Regions from separate parts of the Butyricicoccus sp. AM32-19 genome, predicted to be linked through region 2. Evidence: predicted binding sites of a transcription regulator. Region 2 holds the regulator's gene; each other region holds the start of a gene.
The links. The regulator Rex, encoded in region 2, represses fermentation and respiration genes when NADH is low (regulators of the CRP and FNR family bind a similar motif). The targets are predictions, from matches to a motif close to ATTGTTAANNNNTTAACAAT.

Region 1: a site for Rex is predicted at 2,683-2,702, ahead of DW806_RS00770 (phosphoglycerate kinase). Genes of this name have one in related genera too.
Region 3: a site for Rex is predicted at 3,139-3,158, ahead of gap (type I glyceraldehyde-3-phosphate dehydrogenase). Genes of this name have one in related genera too.

What each region holds. Positions count from the first base shown of each region.
Region 1 covers NZ_QUIX01000001.1:161,768-168,660, reverse strand. Annotated here, with positions in the region: gene gpmI (2,3-bisphosphoglycerate-independent phosphoglycerate mutase) at 1-366, opposite strand, end outside; gene tpiA (triose-phosphate isomerase) at 483-1,253, opposite strand; gene DW806_RS00770 (phosphoglycerate kinase) at 1,366-2,556, opposite strand; gene DW806_RS00765 (DegV family protein) at 2,780-3,658, opposite strand; gene trmL (tRNA (uridine(34)/cytosine(34)/5-carboxymethylaminomethyluridine(34)-2'-O)-methyltransferase TrmL) at 3,670-4,155, opposite strand; gene DW806_RS00755 (hypothetical protein) at 4,331-5,251, opposite strand; gene DW806_RS00750 (RNA polymerase sigma factor) at 5,172-5,738, opposite strand; gene DW806_RS00745 (hypothetical protein) at 6,397-6,893, opposite strand, start outside.
Region 2 covers NZ_QUIX01000008.1:119,073-125,965, reverse strand. Annotated here, with positions in the region: partial or broken gene DW806_RS15545 (hypothetical protein) at 1-277, shown strand, start outside; gene metA (homoserine O-acetyltransferase MetA) at 299-1,213, shown strand; gene DW806_RS08680 (redox-sensing transcriptional repressor Rex) at 1,291-1,947, opposite strand; gene DW806_RS08675 (isocitrate/isopropylmalate family dehydrogenase) at 1,987-3,144, opposite strand; gene DW806_RS08670 (aconitate hydratase) at 3,251-5,173, opposite strand; gene DW806_RS08665 (type III pantothenate kinase) at 5,496-6,341, opposite strand; gene DW806_RS08660 (metallophosphoesterase family protein) at 6,368-6,874, opposite strand.
Region 3 covers NZ_QUIX01000014.1:27,966-34,858, reverse strand. Annotated here, with positions in the region: gene DW806_RS11265 (iron-containing alcohol dehydrogenase) at 1-177, shown strand, start outside; gene DW806_RS11260 (S-layer homology domain-containing protein) at 452-1,243, shown strand; gene DW806_RS11255 (hypothetical protein) at 1,409-1,726, shown strand; gene DW806_RS11250 (sensor histidine kinase) at 1,777-2,856, opposite strand; gene gap (type I glyceraldehyde-3-phosphate dehydrogenase) at 3,249-4,277, shown strand; gene DW806_RS11240 (MarR family winged helix-turn-helix transcriptional regulator) at 4,428-4,862, shown strand; gene DW806_RS11235 (sulfite exporter TauE/SafE family protein) at 4,864-5,640, shown strand; partial or broken gene DW806_RS11230 (zinc-ribbon domain-containing protein) at 5,695-6,204, shown strand; gene DW806_RS16105 (zinc-ribbon domain-containing protein) at 6,345-6,482, shown strand.

The sequences.
Region 1 (6,893 bases), on a different contig from region 2:
CAGACCGGATGCACCGATATAGGTGAGCGGGTTCTCTGCGAAAATCTTATCGAGATTCGGCTTTTTAGCAGCCTCGATGGCGTTGCCCTTGGTCTCCTCGCGGTGACCGAAGCCGTCCATGATAATCAGAGCGGTCGGCTTCTTCGGGCCCTCTGCCTTCTTGGCAGCAGCGGCGGCTGCCTTGGGCTTGCGGCCGCGCTTTGCTGCCGGCTTTTTCTCCTCGGCAGTCTTAGCAGCGGTCTTGCGAGTACGCTTTGCCGCCGGCTTTTTTGCAGGAGCCGGATCTGCCAGAACATTAACCGGTGCGGAAGTCTTGATCTCGACTACCTCTACCTCCGGCATGCCCGGCATAGTGGTTTTTTTCATACTGATAAAACTCCTTTACAGAAGCGAACGATAAGAGAATAAAAGGGGACACGATATGCACCATGTCCCCCTCCGCAAAACGGTGAGGGAGCGTTTCCCTTTCCCGTATCCTTATCTTACTGGTTAGCTGCTTCTACGATGGTAGCGAAGTCAGCGCTCTTCAGGGAGGCACCGCCGATCAGGCCGCCGTCAACGTCCGGCTGAGCCAGCAGCTCGGAAGCGTTCTTCGCGTTCATAGAGCCGCCGTACTGGATGGTGATGCCGCGTGCAGCGCGTGCGCCGTACTTCTCGCGCAGGCAGTCACGGATAGCGGAGCAAACCTCGTTAGCCTGCTCTGCGGTAGCGGTCTTGCCGGTACCGATTGCCCAGATCGGCTCGTAAGCGATGACAACCTTCTTAATGTCCTCAACAGCTACGTTCTGCAGAGCGATCTTGATCTGCTTGCGGATAACTTCCATGGTAACGTCCTGCTCGCGCTCGGTCAGAGACTCGCCTACGCACAGGATCGGGCGCAGACCGTTCTCGAGAGCGACCTGAACCTTCTTGCCGCAAGCCTCGTCGGTCTCGTTGAAGTACTGACGGCGCTCGGAGTGGCCGATGATAACGTACTTAACGCCCAGCTCCTTGAGCATGTCAGCGGAGATCTCGCCGGTGAAAGCGCCGGACTTCTCGAAGTGCATGTTCTCAGCGCCGATTGCAATCTTGGAGCCCTTAGCAGCCTTTACAGCAGCCTGAATATCGGTAAACGGTACGCAAAGAACCATCTCGCACCACTTGGTCTTGGACAGGAGCGGCTTCATCTCTTCGATCAGAGCCTTAGCCTCTGCCGGAGTCTTGTTCATCTTCCAGTTGCCGGCGATAATGGTCTTACGATATCTGCGATTCATGTTGGTTTTACCCCTTTCAAACATTCGGACGGACTTTTCCGTCTTAAATCTTTATGTATTTATACGGAGCGCTCAACAGAACGCGCTCCGATATAAAGCGTTCCTAATGGACTTACTTGTCCTGCAGGCATGCGATGCCCGGCAGCTCCAGACCCTCGAGGAACTCCAGAGAAGCGCCGCCGCCGGTAGAGATGTGGGTCATCTTGTCAGCAAAGCCCAGCTTCTCAACAGCAGCTGCGGAGTCGCCGCCGCCGATGATGGAAACAGCCTTGCTCTCAGCGATTGCCTTGGCAACAGCCTTGGTGCCGACTGCGAAGGTGTCAAACTCGAATACGCCCATCGGACCGTTCCAAACAACGGTGCCTGCGTCCTTGACAGCCTCGGAGAACAGCTCTACGGTCTTCGGGCCAATGTCCATGCCCATCATGTCAGCCGGGATCTTGCCAGCCTCGTATACGACCGGAGCAGCGTCCGCGCCGAAGTGATCTGCACAAACGGTATCAACCGGCAGGAGCAGCTTAACGCCCTTGTCAGCAGCCTTCTTGAGCAGGCCGAGTGCCAGCTCGATCTTGTCTTCCTCACAGAGAGAGGTGCCGATCTCGCCGCCCTTTGCCTTGGAGAAGGTGTAGGCCATGCCGCCGCCGATGATGATGGTGTCGCACTTGTCAATCAGGTTCTCGATAACGCCGATCTTGTCGGAAACCTTAGCGCCGCCCAGGATTGCAACGAACGGACGAGCCGGGTCGCTCAGAGCCTTGCCCATGATGGAGATTTCCTTCTTGATCAGGAAACCGCATACAGCCGGCAGGTAATCTGCGATGCCTGCGGTGGAAGCGTGTGCACGGTGTGCGGTGCCGAATGCGTCGTTGACGTAAATGTCAGCCATGTCAGCCATAGCCTTTGCCAGCGCAGCGTCGTTCTTGGTCTCGCCCTTTTCAAAGCGAACATTCTCAAGCAGAACGACCTCGCCCGGCTTAACCTCAGCGGCCAGCTTCTTAGCATCCTCGCCTACAACGTCCTTTGCCAGCTTGACTTCCTTGCCAAGCAGCTCGCCCAGACGCTTAGCGACCGGAGCCAGCGAATACTTCATGTTTACTTCGCCCTTCGGACGGCCGAGGTGCGAGCACAGGATTACAGCAGCGTTGTGATCCAGCAGGTAGTTGATGGTCTCCAGCGAAGCACGGATGCGCTTGTCGTCGGTGATGTTGCCGTTCTCGTCCTGCGGTACGTTAAAATCGCAGCGGGCAATTACCTTCTTGCCGGATACGTCGATATCCTCAACGCTCTTCTTGTTATACTGCATAAATATCCCTCTCCTTTAAGATGTATTATAAAGTTACGATAAGGAACAAAAGCACGAACTTATTACTTAAATAATTCCGTTTCCAATACAGAATTATACTCGTAATTCGTGTCATTCGCAAGCAAAATTGTGAAAATCATCACATTCCAACTCGCTTTTAGAGGATTTTTGCGTTTTTCGCCAAAAAGTTGCGAAATATTAAACAACATTCACAATTTTTGCATCAATCCCGCGGCGTTCCATAATACGCTACAGCCATCGCCAGCGGACCAGTATTTGTCAGAACCGAAGGACCGATCGCTACGCGTTCCACATCGCGGAATCCAATTTCGGTACGCAGACGCTTTTCCATTTCATCCAGACGCTCGGCGGGTACGTCGCCGTAGAGCAGGATAGCCGTCTGCTTATCCGGCTGCACCACACGGGCGGAGACTTTTTTGCTCATTCCGGCAACGAGTGCCTTCTCACCGCGCACCTTGTCACACACCTTTACCGCACCGTCATACACATGGCTGATGGGCTTGAGACCGAGCGCCTCACCCACGAAGGCCGCGCCGCCCGAAATACGGCCGGACTTCTTGAGGAACTTGAGGCTGTACACACCGAGGTAGGCTTCCACGCGGTTAAGACGGCTTTTTACCACGCTGACGATCGCGTCAAAGCTCTCGCCCTGCTCACGCATTTCGGCAGCCTTGACAACAATGTGTCCGTAAATATAGGTGTATGTCTTGGAGTCGATGACCTCGATGGTCATTTTGCCCTCACCCTGCTCCTCCTCGAACATGGATTTTGCAAGGCAGGCCGCCTGATAGGTACCCGAGCCGCCGCCGTTGATGAGCACTGCCAGCAGATGCGTGCAGCCGCGCTCAAATGCACGGTTGTAGGACTCGAGGAATACGGTCGGCGTAGTCATGGCCGTGCCGGGAATCTCGCTGCTGGTCTCGAGCAGCCTGCAGTAGTCCTCAGATGTGATGTCGTAATATTCGCGGAAGCTGCGTCCCTCATGCGTCAGCATGATCGGAACGATCTCAATGCCGTGCGCCTCTACCAGATCGTGCGGAATATCCGATGAGGAATCGGTCAAAATATGAATCTTTTCCATTCTTTACTCCTTTATGCCTGCGGAAACGGTCCCGCAAGTCTCAGATTTTCAAAGCCGGTCTGCCGCAGTGCCTCAAACACAATAACAGCGACCGAGTTAGACAGATTAAGGCTGCGCGCGCCCTCTCTCATGGGAATGCGGACGCAGCGTTCCGGGTGCTCGATGAGCAGCGCTTCCGGCAGACCGCGGGTCTCTTTGCCGAACATCAGGTAGTCGCCGTCGCAGTATTCCACCTCATGATAGGCGTGCGGTGCCTTTGTTGTCGCATAGAAGTAGCGGCCGTCCGGATTTTTCTCAAAAAATTCATCCAGATTTTTATACATACGCACATCGAGCAGGTGCCAGTAATCCAGACCGGCCCGCTTCATGCGCTTATCGTCGATAGCAAAGCCGAGCGGCTCGACCAGATGCAGCACACAGCCTGTCGCCGCACAGGTGCGGGCAATGTTGCCGGTGTTCTGCGGGATCTCCGGCTCGACCAAAACAATGTTGAGCATACTTTCGCCTCATTTACGAACTAAACTTCTTCTATTTTATGCGATAACACCGTATTTTTCAAGGTATATTCCCATTTTTCCGCAAAAAAGTTTCCTCTGAACACAAGATTCAGAGGAAATTTTCATGCACTATACTAATTTTTGATGATTTTGAACGAACGGCACATATCTTCAATTACTCAATATCCGCATAGACGCCATAGATATAGCCTTCCGCTGCGGCCTGCTCATCGGTCAGCACTTCGCCGGTAAGGCTCGGACCGGACGTATCGTCCTTGTATTCCACGCCCAGCTTGCCGGTGTGCAGCGTCATCGAGCGGGTCTGCTCCGAGCCGTCAGTAAAGGTGATGGTGACGGTCAGCTTTGCGCCCTCAAAGCCGTCCACAGCCTTGTGCCACGAATCCTGCAGATCGTCATCCGTGGTTTCCGGCTGGCTGGGCAGCCACAGACCGTAGCTGGTGTCCGGGTCGTACGCGTCGGTGAAGCCGTTGTCCAGCTTCCAGCACAGGTCGGCGTACATATGCATCTCGTCACTGCCCCAGACCATGATCCTGTCGGCACCGTCGAGTTCGGGGTTCGTGCCCTGATGCATCGAGCGCACCCACTCGTTACGGTCGGCCGATGTATCCTTGACGGTTTTCATGCGGTAGACTGCGCCCTTGTCGATGGTCGCAGATACGGTTTTGATATTCTCGCCGGTCACCTTGAACAGACAGCCGGAGTAGAACCCCTTTTCCGGATCGTCTGCGCCGCTGCCGGTGTCGAACACGATCTTGCTGTCCTTCGGCTGACGCAGCTCGCCGGTATCGGCGGCATAGGCTGCAAAGCCGAATGTGTGATTGATGGCGTCCGCTACGGCTGCACTGCCGGTCTGCGCGGTGCCATTATGCGTGCGATACACAGCCGTGCCGCCCAGCACAATACCGAATGCGCAGGCTGCCGCCAGAAGGCGCTTTGCCATTCCCCACGGATGGCGCGGCACCGCATGCAGCGGTTCGTTCGTCAGCTTACGCGCTTCACGAGCTGCTGCCAGCGTGCGCTCCTTCAGCTCCTGCGGAGCCTTGATGTCCTTCAGTTCGTTCCAGTTGTTCTTCATCGTAAGATCCCTCCAAATCCAGCTTTAATTGCTTTCTTGCGCGATGCAGCCGCGTGCGTACCGTTGCCGGACGGCAGCCGACCATTTCCGCGATCTCCTCTGTGCGGTAGCACTCCACATAGTGCAGCCACACCGCGATTCGCTGATCGTCCGGCAGTGCGTGTACCGCCTGCCACAGCTCACTGCTGCTTTCCGGTTCCGGAGCGGCAGCATCCGCGGCAGCTTCCATCGGTGCAGTGCGCTTAAACCACGCCGACCGGCGAAGATCGGCGCACCGGCTGAGCATTACGCGCAGCAGCCATGCTTTCAGATGCTCGGTGTCGCGGAAATCGGTGTCGTCCCGCAGCAGCCGGAGAAAGACTTCCTGATAGACGTCCTCTGCGTCCGCGCGGCTGTTCAGTCTGCACAAAGCTAAGCGATAGACCGCGTCGCCGCAGGTGTCCATCGCCTGCTGCAGAAATGCGTCCGACCTGAGTTTTGTCTGCATTGCTCTCTCCTCCTTTCACCAACAACACGCTTTGCAGCGGCAAATCGTTCCCGCTGCCGTCGGATTTTTTGAGATTTCGGCTTGTTTTCCCTTCGTTTTGTGTTCCCCTACAATTTACAGATGTTATTTTTGTAGTATATGCACAAAAACTTTTGCATTTTCTCTGGAACATTAAACAAAAAATCTATTGCATTTTTATCTAAAACGACTATAATAATAATTGTTCTAAGGAACACAACAAATCGACAATAACCAACAACCACATTGGTTTTTATATTTTATTTGCTCTCTTTTTTTCTTTTTTCTTTCTTTACTCTTTACCTGCTCTTTGAGGGAAAATCGCCGTCTGATTCATCAGGCGGCTTTTTTCCGCCTTGCGGCAAAAAAGCTGCGGTTTAACCGCAGCTTTCAGTCTGTCGATACAGTCAATCTATCGTTTTTACTTTTCGTGCGGCAGCATGCATAAAATAGAATTTGCACAGCAAATTCATAATTCCCGAGGGCGTGTACCTCGGGAATTATACAAGGGACGAAAAATTGTGCCCGTAGGGCGCGGCTTTTCGTCAAGATTCGATTGAAAGCGTGGTTTCAATCGAGAGGCTGCTCGAAAAACGGAGTTTTTCGACAGCCTCTAAGCTGCGGTTTAACCGCAGCTTTTTTAGTTTGTTCCGACAGTATGCGTTACAGTGCTGCCTGTGGTATCATACGGATACAGGGTATTCAGAGCCGCCGCAAGCGCCGGACTCTCCAGCGTATACCATCTGTCCTTGCCATGTAGTTCTGTTTTCAGCAGCAGCAACTCTTCCGAATCATTCCTGCACAGAAAAAGCATATAATCTGCTTCCGCGCTGTCTATTTGCACTGCAACGACGCACGGAATCCTGGTATTCGTGCCGTACGGTGTCCATCTGCCCGGAAAGCGCCGCTTGCCCTTACTGTCTGCAAGCAGCTGCACGATCGTCTCCCGATTTTCCGCAGAAAGTGTAATTTCTTCGGACGGGAACGCATAGTTATAAATCGTTTTGCTCGTCACCGGCGTATAGCTGTACGCCTTCCACGAAAACGAATCATCGACTGCACAGCCGATCTTCCGTGGTGCAAAGAATATGCCATAGATCCCAACCGCACAAAGCAGAAGGAGCAGCGCCGCTGTCA
Region 2 (6,893 bases):
ATTTATTTTTCAATCAATTTTCGTTCATCGACTCGATTCTATTTTGACCGCTGTCGAAACAGCTTATTCAGAATACCAAACTTTTCACCGTTTGTCAAGAACTTTTTTTCAAATTCTTTTTGGTACGCTGAACCGCTGTTTGAAAACAGCTTATTTAGGATACCATCGTTCCCCCTGTTTTGTCAATAACTATTTTTCATTTTTCTGCATTTTATGCAAACCCTTGAGATACCGCCGTAAATCTGCTATACTGAATATATTATATAAAGATTTGTGAAGAGAAAAAGGAGGTGTCGGCTTGCCTATCAAGATAGCCGACAGTCTGCCGGCACGCGCCGTATTGGAGAGCGAAAACATTTTCGTTATGACCGAACACCGTGCCGCGACACAGGACATTCGTCCTCTTCGCATCGGTTTACTCAACCTGATGCCATTGAAAATCATTACCGAAACCCAGATCCTGCGCTGTTTATCCAACACGCCGATCCAGATCGAGGTCGATCTGATCCAGACCGAAACGTACCATTCCAAAAATACGCCGGAGGATCATCTTCTCACCTTCTACAAGACGTTCGACGATATCCGCGACCAGAAATATGACGGTTTTATCATCACCGGTGCGCCGGTAGAGACCATGCCGTTTGAGGAAGTCGAATACTGGAAGGAACTGACCGAGATCATGGACTGGACTAAAACGCACGTTCATTCCACGCTGCACATCTGCTGGGGTGCGCAGGCCGGTCTGTATTATCACTACGGTATTCTGAAGTACATGCTGCCCGAGAAAATGTCCGGTATTTTCAAGCACCATGTTCTGCTGCCGAAGGAGCCGCTGCTGCGCGGCTTCGATGATATCTTCTGCGCACCGCACTCGCGCCACACCGAGGTGCGTGCCGCCGACATCCGCAAAAATGATCGTCTGACCATTCTCGCGGAGTCGCACGAAGCCGGTGTGCACATCGTAGAGGCAATGAACGGCCGTCAGATCTTTGTGCTGGGTCACGGCGAGTACGACGCCGACACGCTCAAAAAGGAGTATGAGCGTGATCTGGCCAAAGGCATGAACCCGGAGGTGCCGCGCCATTACTTCCGCAACGATGATCCCAACGAGGACGTACTGGTGACCTGGAAGGCACATGCCAACCTGTTTTACACCAACTGGGTCAACTACTATGTGTACCAGACAACACCGTATTATCTGGACAAAATGTAATACCAAAGCCGCTCATCCATTGGATAGCGGCTTTTTTCACACAAAAAAGGGAGTATCAAAAGATACTCCCTTTCGTTTTACAGGTTCTGCTCTCTTCCCTCGTCTGCTGCGCCGACCAGATGGCACAGTGTCATCAGGCTGTCCGACAGATGCACGTTTTCGACCGGAACGCCCAGTCCCTCCAAATGAAGGTCCTCGCCGGTGAAATTCCACAGACCGCGGATACCGCGCTCTACCAGACCGTGTGCGATACGCGGGGCATCTCCGCGCGGAATGGTGAGCACCGCCACATCCGGCTTGTTGCGCTCAATAAACTCCGCAAGCGTATCCGCGCTGCGTACCTCATGGCCGCCAAAGCGCTGACCGATGAGCTGCGGATTTGCGTCAAACGCACACAGCAGTTCAAAGCCGCTGGCAGAAAAGTTAAAGTTATTAAGCAGTGCACGACCGAGGTTGCCGGCACCCAGCAGAATCGCCGTGCGGCCGGTCCGCAGACCCATGATCGCACCCAGCTCCTCCTGCAGTTTGTCGATATTATAGCCGTAGCCCTGCTGACCAAAGCCGCCGAAGCAGTTAAAGTCCTGACGAATCTGCGAAGCGGTCAGTCCCATGCGCTCTGCCAGTGCTTTGGAGGAGATACGCTGCTCCCCTTCAGCCTTCAGCTCACAAATATTCCGATAATAGCGAGGCAATCGCTGAATTACCGCTTTGGAAACCTCTTGCTTGTGTTCCACAGACCCTCTCCCTCTCTCAAATTCTATTTCTCGTGTAAATTACAACTTAGCGATGGTATCCAGCACATAATCGGTAAATTCCTGTGCAGTTGCACCGGTATCACGACCGGTAACAACAACCTTGCGCTCCTCTACCATGCAGATATCAAGTGCGCGGTCGAGCTTCTTCGCCAGTTCGATTTCACCGATGTGCTCAAGCAGCATAACAGCTGCACGCAGTACGGAGGACGGATCCGCGTACTTTGCGCGGCCTTCCTGTACCATACGCGGCGCAGAGCCATGAATTGCCTCGAACATCGCATAGCGCTTGCCGATATTGGCAGAGCCTGCCGTGCCGACACCGCCCTGAATCTCAGCAGCCTCGTCGGTGATGATGTCGCCGTACAGGTTCGGCAGAACAACGACCTTGAAGTCGCGGCGGCGCTTGTCATCGAGCAGCTTTGCGGTCATGATGTCGATGTACCAGTCGTCAAACTGTACTTCCGGATACTCCTTGGCTACCTTCTGGCAGGTATCGAGGAACTTGCCGTCGGTGGTTTTGATAATATTCGCCTTGGTGACGCAGGAAACGCGGTTCTTGCCGGTCTTGCGCGCATAGTCGAAGGCCAGACGAGCGATACGCTCGCAGCCCTGCGAGGTAGCTACGGTAAAGTCGATGAACAGATCGTCATCAATCTGTACGCCCTGAGAGCCGACAGCGTAGCCGCCCTCGGTGTTCTCGCGGTAGAACGTCCAGTCGATACCCAGCTCCGGCACCTTTACCGGGCGCACGTTGGCAAACAAGTCGAGACCCTTGCGCATTGCAACGTTTGCGGACTCTACGTTCGGCCACGGATCGCCCTTGCGCGGGGTCGTGGTGGGGCCCTTCAGGATAACGTGGCACTTCTTCAGCTCTTCCATAACGTCGGGCGGGATTGCGCAGCCGAGTTCAGCACGGCGCTCGATGGTCAGACCGTCGATCACGCGGAACTCCACCTTGCCGGCCTTTACCTTGTCTGCCAGCAGAACCTCCAGCGCATGCTGGGCCATGCCGGTGATCATCGGGCCGATGCCGTCGCCGCCGCACACGCCGATGATCAGCTTGTCCAGCTTGGAGTAATCAATAAAATCGTCCTGCTCCTTCATATCCATGATACGCTTGCGCTGGCTCTCTACAACTGCCTCAAATTTATCCAGAACAGACTGGTCGATAGACATGGTTTTGTCCTCCTACACCATTGATATTATTTTAACAAAAGAAAATATGCCTGTCAAGTCCGACCAGAGAACCCGCTTGGCTCTCCGGCCGGCATAACGTCTTGACTTACTTGCTCTGCTGACGTGCGTACAGCAGCGTACCGCCTGCAAGCAGTGCGTGACGCTGGCGCTCGGAAACCTCACAGTCGGCCTTGAAGGTCTTGCCGCCGCAAACAACGGTGACCTGCTCGCCGTTCTTTACTTCCTCGAGCACGTTCGGCAGAGAGATTTCATCCAGCAGATTGATTGCATCGTAATCCGCCGGATCGGCAAAGGTCAGCGGGATGATACCGGAGTTGACCAGATTTGCCTTGTGAATTCGTGCGAAGGACTTGCACAGTACGGCCTTTACGCCCAGATACAGCGGAACGAGCGCTGCATGCTCACGGGACGAGCCCTGACCGTAGTTTGCGCCGCCGACAATTACGCCGCCGCCCTGCTCCTTGCAGCGGGACGGGAACTCCGGATCGACGTTGATAAAGCAGTAGTTGGAGTAGTACGGCACGTTCGAGCGGTACGGCAGCAGCTTTGCGCCGGCCGGCAGGATGTGGTCGGTGGTGATGTTGTCCTCGGTCTTGAGAACGACCTTGCCGGTGTAGGATGCCTCGAGTGCCTTGCCCAGCGGGAACGGCTTGATGTTCGGGCCGCGAACGACCTCAACCTCAGCCGGATTCTCGGCCGGCTTTACGATCATGTTGTCATTGATGGTGAAATGCTCGGGCATTTCGATCTCCGGCATCTCACCGAGGGTGCGCGGATCGGTCAGCACACCGGTCAGTGCAGACGCTGCTGCAACCTCCGGAGATACGAGGAAGATCTGTGCATCCTGGGTGCCGGAACGGCCCTCAAAGTTGCGGTTGAAGGTACGCAGCGATACGCCGCCGGACTCCGGCGACTGGCCCATGCCGATGCAGGGACCGCAGGCGCATTCAAGGATACGCGCACCGGCCGAAATGATATCCGCCAGAGCACCGTTCTGCGCCAGCATATTGAATACCTGCTTGGAACCGGGGCTGATGGTCAGCGAAACCTCCGGGCTTACGGTCTTGCCCTTGAGGATGGAAGCGACCTTCATCATGTCGTGGTAGGAGGAGTTGGTGCACGAACCGATGCAGCACTGGTTTACCTTGATCTCGCCAATCTCGGATACCTTCTTGACGTTATCCGGCATATGCGGCATAGCTGCCAGCGGCTCGAGTGCGGACAGGTCTACGGTGTACTCCTCGTCATACTCTGCGTCCGGGTCGGAGGACAGCGGTACCCATACGTCGCCGCGGCCCTGTGCTTCGAGGAACTTCTTGGTTGCCTCGTCGGACGGGAAGATCGAGGTGGTAGCACCCAGCTCAGCGCCCATATTGGTGATGGTGGCGCGCTCCGGTACGGACAGGGTCTTTACGCCCTCGCCTGCGTACTCTACGATCTTGCCGACGCCGCCCTTGACGGTCATCTGGCGCAGTACGTCCAGAATAACGTCCTTCGCAGATACCCACGGAGACAGCTTGCCGGTCAGGTTGACGCGGACCATCTTCGGCATCGGGATGTAGTACGCGCCGCCGCCCATTGCGACTGCAACGTCCAGACCGCCGGCACCGAACGCCAGCATGCCGATGCCGCCGCCGGTCGGCGTATGGCTGTCCGAACCGATCAGGGTCTTGCCCGGTGCGCCGAAGCGCTCCAGATGTACCTGATGGCAGATGCCGTTGCCTGCCTTCGAATAGTAGATACCGTGCTTCTTAGCGACAGAACCGATATATTTGTGGTCGTCCGCATTCTCGAAGCCGGACTGCAGGGTATTGTGGTCAATGTAAGCGACCGAGCGCTCGGTCTTGACCTGATCGACGCCCATCGCCTCAAACTGGAGATAAGCCATCGTGCCGGTGGCATCCTGCGTCAGCGTCTGGTCGATCTTCAGACCGATCTCCTGACCCAGTACCATTTCGCCGTCTACCAAGTGCGCTTTCAAAATCTTCTGCGCGATTGTCATACCCATGTGTGTTTCCTTCGCTCCTTTATGTCCCGACGCGAAAGTCTTTCGCTTTCGCGCCCCATTCTCGTCAGAATGGGTGGTTGCGGCTTCCACAGCCTTCTCCACGGTGCAGCTCGCACCGTGCCCCAAAAAACAAAAATAGAAGTGGTGTTCGCATACACGAAACCACTTCTATTTTACAACATTCTATCGGTTTTGCAAAGCACTTTTCACCGCAGTGATTTGAAAAAGTTCAAGCCTTTTTCTGCGTTTTTTCAGCAGAATTACTGTTTTCGGCAGAAAGTCACTTGTATTTGTCGAAAAAGCGGTTTCGCAGCAGTTCAACTCACTTGTTCTCCTGCCATGTACCTTCCTCGGTCACTTCGATGACGCTGCTGGTCATATCCAGCTTGCGGTTTTCAAACGCTTCGCGGTTGTTCTCGTAGATGAGACGCAGACCCTCGAGCGTCAGGTTCGGGTCCACATCGTCGATAAGGTCGCAGTATTCCGCCATCATGCGGCCCATGCCGCCGGTAGCGACTACTCTTGCCTTGCCGCCCAGTTCCTTCTGGATATCCGTGATGATGCCGGTCAGCGCGCCGACATAGCCGCGCACCGCACCGGACTGCATGGACTGCACAGTGGTCTTGCCGATGGCATTCTCCGGCCGCTCAATGTCCACGCGCGGCAGCTTGGACGCCTTGAGGAACAGCGCCTCCATCGCCACCTTCAGACCCGGGAAAATCGCGCCGCCCTGATACGCGCCGTTCTCGTCGATGGCGTCAAAGGTAGTCGCCGTGCCGATATCCACAATGATGAGCGGCTTGCCATACTTGCGAACCGCAGAAACCGCGTTGACCAGTCGGTCCGCGCCGACCTCGCGCGGGTTGGCATAGCAGTTTTCAATGCCGATATCCGCATCGCGGCCCGCGATGACCGGCTGCACATACAGATACTTGCGGATGGCATTGATCAGCGTATACATCACCGGCGGCACGACCGACGCGATCACGACCGCCGTCGTTTCCGCGCAGCTGATCTCGTGGAAGTGGTAATACTGCGCGATCAGCATGCCCAGCTCATCCGAGGTGCGCTCAGAATTGGTGGAAATGCGGAACGAGCCGCGCAGCTTGTCTCCGTCATATAAACCGAACACCATGTTGGTGTTGCCTACGTCGATTGCTAAAAGCATAATGTTCTCCTAATTTTCTATTTCTCTTACAGACGCTCTTTTCGCAGCAGACTGCCGTCCTCATCGACCAGCTCGAGCAGCGCAGCCCGTCCGTTCTCGACAGTCAGCCGAGCGTAGCTGGCCGGGCCGCCGCGCGGCAGACTGATGCTGCCCGGATTGCATACCCACACGCCGTTCTCCCGCTCGAGCATCATGCGGTGCGTATGCCCGAAAAAAGCAAGCGCGCAGTGCTCCTCGTAAGCCCGCTGCGGCACAATGCCGCTCGACAGCATGCCGACACGCTCACGGTGGCCGTGCGTGATATAAATCCGCACGCCGCCCGGTGTCACAACCGCATTCAGCGGCACATCGGGGTCAAAATCGTTGTTGCCCCGCACGCGGTAGATCGGCATGGCCGGGAACACGCGCTCGATCTCGCGAGCATCCTCGGCGTGATCGCCTAAGTGAATGACCGCATCCGGTTCTTCCCTGTCTACCGCAAAGGCCATTGCCATGTTATAGCCGTGGGAATCTGCAAATATCAGCACTTTCATGTTGTTCCCTCTCTCTGCG
Region 3 (6,893 bases), on a different contig from region 2:
GAGCTGCAGCAGGCGTGCGGCGTGGACAAGCTGCGCCTGTCCGACTACGGTGTAAAGCCGGAGGATGCAGGCGAACTCGCTGACAACGCAGCAAGCACCATGGGCGCTCTGTTCCGTGTCGATCCGCGCACGCTGTCCCGCGAGGAGATTATGGACATCATCACCGAAAGCATTTAAGCGAATACGCTGAGAGCGGACCGATTGGTCCGCTCTTTTTTCGATAACGGCAGTTGCTAACACATTTTCGCGCGATAGCGCTGACTTTTTGACTTTGGGAGGGAGAAAGTTTCAACCAACGGGCGGAACTTTCGGACGACTTTGTGTCGTTTGCGTTACATCTGTGTTACACTGCTTGTATTGCCGCCAGATCATGCTATAATAGTCACAGAGTATGATATACGTCATACATCTATTAGCTTGCGGCTCTGCCGCAGACAAGGAGGTACACTCTATGAAATTTCAACAGGTAATGGCATTTTTCCTCACCGGTGCAACGGCACTCTCCATAAGCACCACCGCGCTCGCTGCCGACCTTCCGGATAACGTTGATACCACCGTATCCGCCACACAGACCGCCGATGAGCAGGAAAACAACCTTTACACCAGGAACGACAAGGACCTGACCAATGCCGAGTTCGAGCAGAAATACGAGCTGCCGGAGAACTCGTGGTTCACGCCCGCAGTCCGCTATGTGATTGAGGACAACATCATGTTGCCGGCGGGTCATATCGACGGTAAAGAATATTTCCCGTGGTTCAATCCGGCGGAAAACCGCTGCACGGTTGCCGAAGCGATTTACAACAGTGCAAAGCTCGTTGACCCGGAACTAACTGCATCCTATGCGGGCATGGCTGTTAAGGAAGCGCCCGATTACGCCGAAATCCCCGAGCTTTACCGTGATGGCGCTTCGTTCTGCTTTGAATCCGGCATTATGACCGGCGACAGTCAGCACTACCTGCGTCCCTATGACTCCATCTCCCGTCAGGAGTTCGCGGCAGTGCTGCAGCGCTACATCGCGCTGCTCGAAAAGGCCGGAAAGATTACGGTTTCGACTGATACGAGTGTGAATACCGCGTTTACCGATGCTTCTTCGATCGCTCCGTGGGCGAAGGATGCCGTTGCGTTCTGTCAGACCAGCAAACTGATGAACGGCGACAATCACGGCGCATTCAATCCCAAGGGACAGATTAAGTCGGTTGAGCTGGCACAGGTGCTGTACAACCTGTCTCAGCAGATCAAATAATGTGCAAAACCACCTGTTATCACTGATAACAGGTGGTTTTTCTATGTCTTTGGGACATCAATTTCACGTCACAGTTTTCAGTCAAAACGCGAATTGTAAAAATACGTTTTATCTGCTATAGTGCAGATACCGAGAGACAGCTTCCGCGAAAGAGGTGACGGCTCTATGAAAAAACGCATTGCATTCCTGCTGATCGTTCCGCTGCTGTGCGTACTGGCTGCAAGTCTAAACATCAGCTATATGCCGGCCGGCGGCCTGCTTTTTGTCAGCAGCACGCCGGACGATGAACTCACTGTCTGGCAGAAAACCATGCCTGACGGCACCAAAATCGCCGTTTACGACAGCGAAACCTCCATCGTATACGCCAAATACCGCGGTTTGACGTACACCATCACCGAAATTCAGAAGCCTGCGGATGGGCATTGGCTGCCGGAGTCCATTAAGGTCTACCGCGGTTCGTACACCTCTCCCGACAACACATAAGAGAACAGCCTCAGAGCGTGATTTTTGCACGCCTCTGAGGCTGTTTTATTTCATTCCATGATGGAAAATTCAATTTCTTCGACGGTATAACCGTCCTCGATGATAGTCGGTGCGCGGAACAGGTCATCCTCGAGCGTATGCGGCAAATGCGCCAGACACAGGTGCAGCACGCTGCCGCCGCCCTCTCTCTGCGTGAGCAGCAGCCGTCCGCCGTGCGCCTGCGCGATTTGATTGACGAGCGGCAGGCCAAGACCAAGCGGTGTGCCGCCGCGCACGAGCGCCCGGTAATCGTCCATCGAGGTGGTGCGCCGCCAGCCGGAAAGCAGGTCATCGAACTTCGCCGGATCCAGTCCCGGACCGGTATCGGCAACCGCAATCGTCACAAAATCCCGCGTATCGGTCAGCGAAACCGTGATTTCGCCGTCCTCCGGTGTTACGCGCAGCGCGTTTGTCAGCAGGTTATAGATTGCCGTACGCACCAGTCTCGCGTCAATGAGCGCGTCTGCGTGCTCCGGCACCTGTACGATGAATTTTGCACTGCCCGCAGGCGCATGCGTCTCAGCCTGCTGTACAGCATCGCGGCAGAGCGCTGACAGGTCGCAGCGCCGCAGAGAAAGCTGCTCGGTCAGCAGAGGGTCGTGCAGTAAATCCGAGTGCGTCAGCAGCCGATACAGCCGCATGCACTGCCGCCGCAGCCCGTCTGCCAGTGCAGGATCCTCCACCTGCTCGGCCTCGGCCATCAAAGCACCCAGATAACGCGAGCTTTTGTCCTGAATGACCCGCAGGCTGCCGTCATAGGCGGCACGGTCGCGCCGCAGATACGCCAGCAGTGCACCGCCGCGGTGCGGGATCATTTCGACCGTGTAGACCGTTCCGTCGATGTCCTCCTCTGCGGTGCAGGCAGACTGTGTATTTATGCACCGGAGCAGTATATTCCGCGTGCTGCCGCTCAGGAACGGATCCAGCTCCTCCATCGGGTGCAGACCGGAAAGCTGCTGTGCCGCGTCGCTGCACCGCTCAATACGCAGCGTATCGCTCACTGCGAACAGCGCCGCATGCCGCAGCTCGGTGCGCAGCAGCAGCTCACGGACTGCGTTGCCGTCCAGCTGCGAAAAAAATGCGTCTTCCATCATTATCCTCCCAAAACACCGTGTAATTTTACCTTTGTACTGTGGGAAAGCTGCTGTCATTCTCGATCGTGTTTTCCTGCGTCCGGTATATGCTGCGCGGTATTTGGCATACTAATCTCTGTCTTCGCGGATGTGAAAAAACAGCACGGCGCGCGCTGTGCTTTTCTCATCCCGAAAATCGGGGGATTATACAAACCGAATCCCCATATTTTGTACGATGTGTTTATTATACCACTGCCGCTACTGTCATTGCAAAGAAAATTATACAAAAATACCGGGCAGAATGACAAGAAAATCACAAATATTACACCTTGCGGCAAACTGCGCATTTAGTGTATAATAATAACATCAACAGAGAACTTCATCAAAACATTTAGGAGGAACACTGTAAAATGGGTATCAAAGTAGGTATCAATGGCTTTGGCCGTATCGGCCGTATGGTTTTCCGCGCTGGTCTGAAGAACCCGAACATTGAGTTCGTAGCGGTAAACGATCCGTTCATGACTCCGGACTACATGGCATACATGCTCAAGTATGACACCATGCACGGTCGTTACGACGGCACCATCGAGTATGATGACAACTCCATCACCGTTGATGGCAAGAAGGTTCAGTTCTTTGCAGAGATGGACCCGAAGAACATTCCGTGGGGCAAGGTTGGCGCTGACTACGTTGTAGAGTCTACCGGCGTATTCCTGACCAAGGAGAAGGCACAGGCTCACATCGATGGCGGTGCTAAGAAGGTTATCATGTCTGCTCCGTCCAAGGACGACACCCCGATGTTCGTAATGGGCGTTAACCAGAACACTTACACCAAGGATATGACCTTCGTATCCAACGCATCCTGCACCACCAACTGCCTGGCTCCGATCGCTAAGGTACTGGACGAGGCATTCGGCATCACCGAGGGCCTGATGACCACCGTACACTCTGCAACCGGCACTCAGAAGGTTGTTGACGGCCCGTCCAAGAAGGACTGGCGCGGCGGCCGTGCTGCTTGCGGCAACATCATCCCGTCCACCACTGGCGCTGCAAAGGCTGTAGGCAAGGTTTACCCGAAGCTGAACGGCAAGCTGACCGGTATCTCCATGCGTGTACCGACCCTGGACGTTTCCGTTGTTGACCTGACTGCTAACCTGGCTAAGCCGGCTACCAAGGAAGACATCTGCGCTGCTATGAAGGCTGCTTCCGAGAAGCCGCTGTCTGAGGGCGGCCTGAAGGGCGTTCTGGGCTACACCGAGGATGCTGTTGTATCTTCTGACTTCCTGGGCGACGAGCGCACCTCCATTTTCGACGCTAACGCTGGCGTTTACCTGACCGACACCTTCGTAAAGGTTGTTTCCTGGTACGACAACGAGTGGGGCTACTCCAACAAGCTGCTGATGCTCATCGAGCACATGGCAGAGGTTGACAACAAGTAATTGCTGCCCACTGGCGTATAAAATGTTTTCAAAAAGCTCTTGTTCTTCGGAACAAGAGCTTTTTTCTTTCTCTCCGGCTTGACGGCACAGGCATATCATGCTATACTTAGTTCAAATTTAGACTATCTATTTTTGAAGCAGGTGATATACATGAATCCCTATATGGAATTTACGCACAAGACCGATCTGGCATACAGCGCAATGTGCCGACCGCTGTGCCGCGAACTCAAGCTGACACAGACGGCGTTTGACATCCTGCTGTTCCTTGCCAACAACCCCGGCCATGACACCGCCAGCGACATCGTGGAGCTGCGCCGGATCAAGGCGAACCTCGTATCAGTCAACGTCAACCGGCTGGTCGAAGAGGGCTATCTGCGCCGCGAGAGCATCCCCGGCGACCGCCGCAAGACCCGTCTGATATGTACCGACAAGGCGCTTCCCATCATCGACCGCGGCCGCGCATTGCAGGCGCAGTTCATCGACCGTCTGCTCTCCGGCATGAGTGATGAACAGCGGCAGGCGTTTGGCGATGCCGTCGGTGTCATCGACCGCAATCTCGACCAGCTCTTGCAGGAGGTGCGCTGATATGACGATGCTTTTCACCGTGCTCGTCACGTTTTTCGCCGGCATGGGCGCTGGCCTCGGCACCGGCTTCGCGGGCATGAGCGCCGCCGCCGTTATCAGCCCCATTCTCATCACCTTTCTGCACATGGACCCGTATATGGCGGTCGGCATCGCGCTCTCGTCTGACGTACTGGCGAGCGCCGTTTCGGCCTATACCTACGGCAAAAACAAAAATCTGGATGTCAAAAACGGCCTGCTGATAATGCTCAGCGTGCTTGTATTCACCGTGGTCGGCAGCTATATCGCCAGCCTGCTCCCCTCGCGAACGATGGGCAGCTTCTCGGTGTTTATGACGTTCCTGCTCGGCGTAAAATTCATCGTCCGTCCGGTCATGACCACCAAAGAGGCGATGATGAACGTGTCCGCGCGCAAACGAGCTGTGCAGTCCATTGTCTGCGGCGTGCTGATCGGGTTTATCTGCGGCTTCATCGGCGCGGGCGGCGGCATGATGATGCTGCTCATCCTGACCTCGGTGCTCGGCTACGAGCTGAAAACCGCCGTCGGCACCAGCGTGTTCATTATGACGTTCACAGCGCTCACAGGCGCGGCCTCGCACTTCGCCATTGGCGGAATGCCTGACCCGCTGATCTGGGCTCTGTGCGTGATCTTCACGCTCGTGTGGGCACGCATCGCTGCCGTGTTCGCCAATAAGGCCAGCCCGAAAACGCTCAACCGCGCCACCGGCGTGATTCTTGTCGTGCTCGGCCTTGCTGTTATGTTATTCTCCAAAATCGCATAAACAAACCCCTTTCCGCTCTGTCGGAAAGGGGTTTTTCAGTTGAAAATTGAGAATATGGATATTTTTTTGCCTGAACACAAATTGGTGCTGGAACATGATGGGTACTATTATCACAGCAGTATGGCGGCCAGAGAGAGGGCAGAACGGAAAGACCGCGCCCTGCGAGATGCGGGATATCAGGTGCTTCGGATCTGTGACAGCCGGGAGCTGGCTGAGCCGGTTGTATTGCAGAAGACGAAAATTCTGTATCGGTTTGATGAGCAGGACAGGCATCTTGACCAAATGATCGCCTCTGTATTTTGCTATCTTGATTTACAGCCGCTCGATTTTCATCACCGGCGGGATCAATATGCAATTAATCAAATGTATTTTCATGAGCGAAAGAAACGCACTCTGGCGGTAGAATATCCTGCAATCGCGTTGGAGTGGAGCACCCGCAACGCCGACAAGCCTGATACTGTATTCAGCGGTTCACCTCGAAAAGTTTGGTGGCACTGTCCAAAATGTCAGCAGGAGTATCGAGCAACGATCGCTAATAGGACCAAGCGCCGTTCCAACTGTCCGTTCTGTGCCAATCTTCAGGCGTATGAGAAAAACTGCCTGGCAGTGCTCCGGCCGGAAATTGCCGCGGAGTGGCATTCTGCGTTAAATTCCCCTCTGACACCTTATGATGTAGTGCCCGGCTCTGAAAAAAAGTATACTGGATCTGTTCGGAAGGACATGTTTGGAAAGCAGCCATCTGTTCCCGCACCAATTCTCGAAAAAGCAGATGCCCCATCTGTCATCCGAGAACTGGGACGCGATGCGGCTTGGTGAGGCCGTCGGAGCCTGCGCTTATTTGAATCTGGCACTCCACAAAGAATTTGCCGCTTTGGCCCAGTGAGATAGCAGGGCAATCCAATAAGAAATTTGGGTGGAAATGTGAAAAGGCCATGAGTGGCAATGCGAGAAGGGACATGTCTGACAGAGTTCCATCAGCAAGCGGATTCGCGGGGATGGCTGTCCATATTGTTCCGGTCGGCGTCCAAGCAGAGCGTATTGTCTGCAAGCCTGCTACCCTGCCCTTGCTCCTATCCATACAGAGAAATTGAACATTCAATAAAGAACGTGCGTTCTTTTTAGTGCAAATCATGCTGCATTTTCGTATTTTCCTCAGAATCAATCCATATACTATGTTATTTTATGCGCTCGCTTCTCAACGGCAGTTCTCCCTCAAATCTGCGGCTGCACCTGCAGGAACTCCTCTGTTCCCT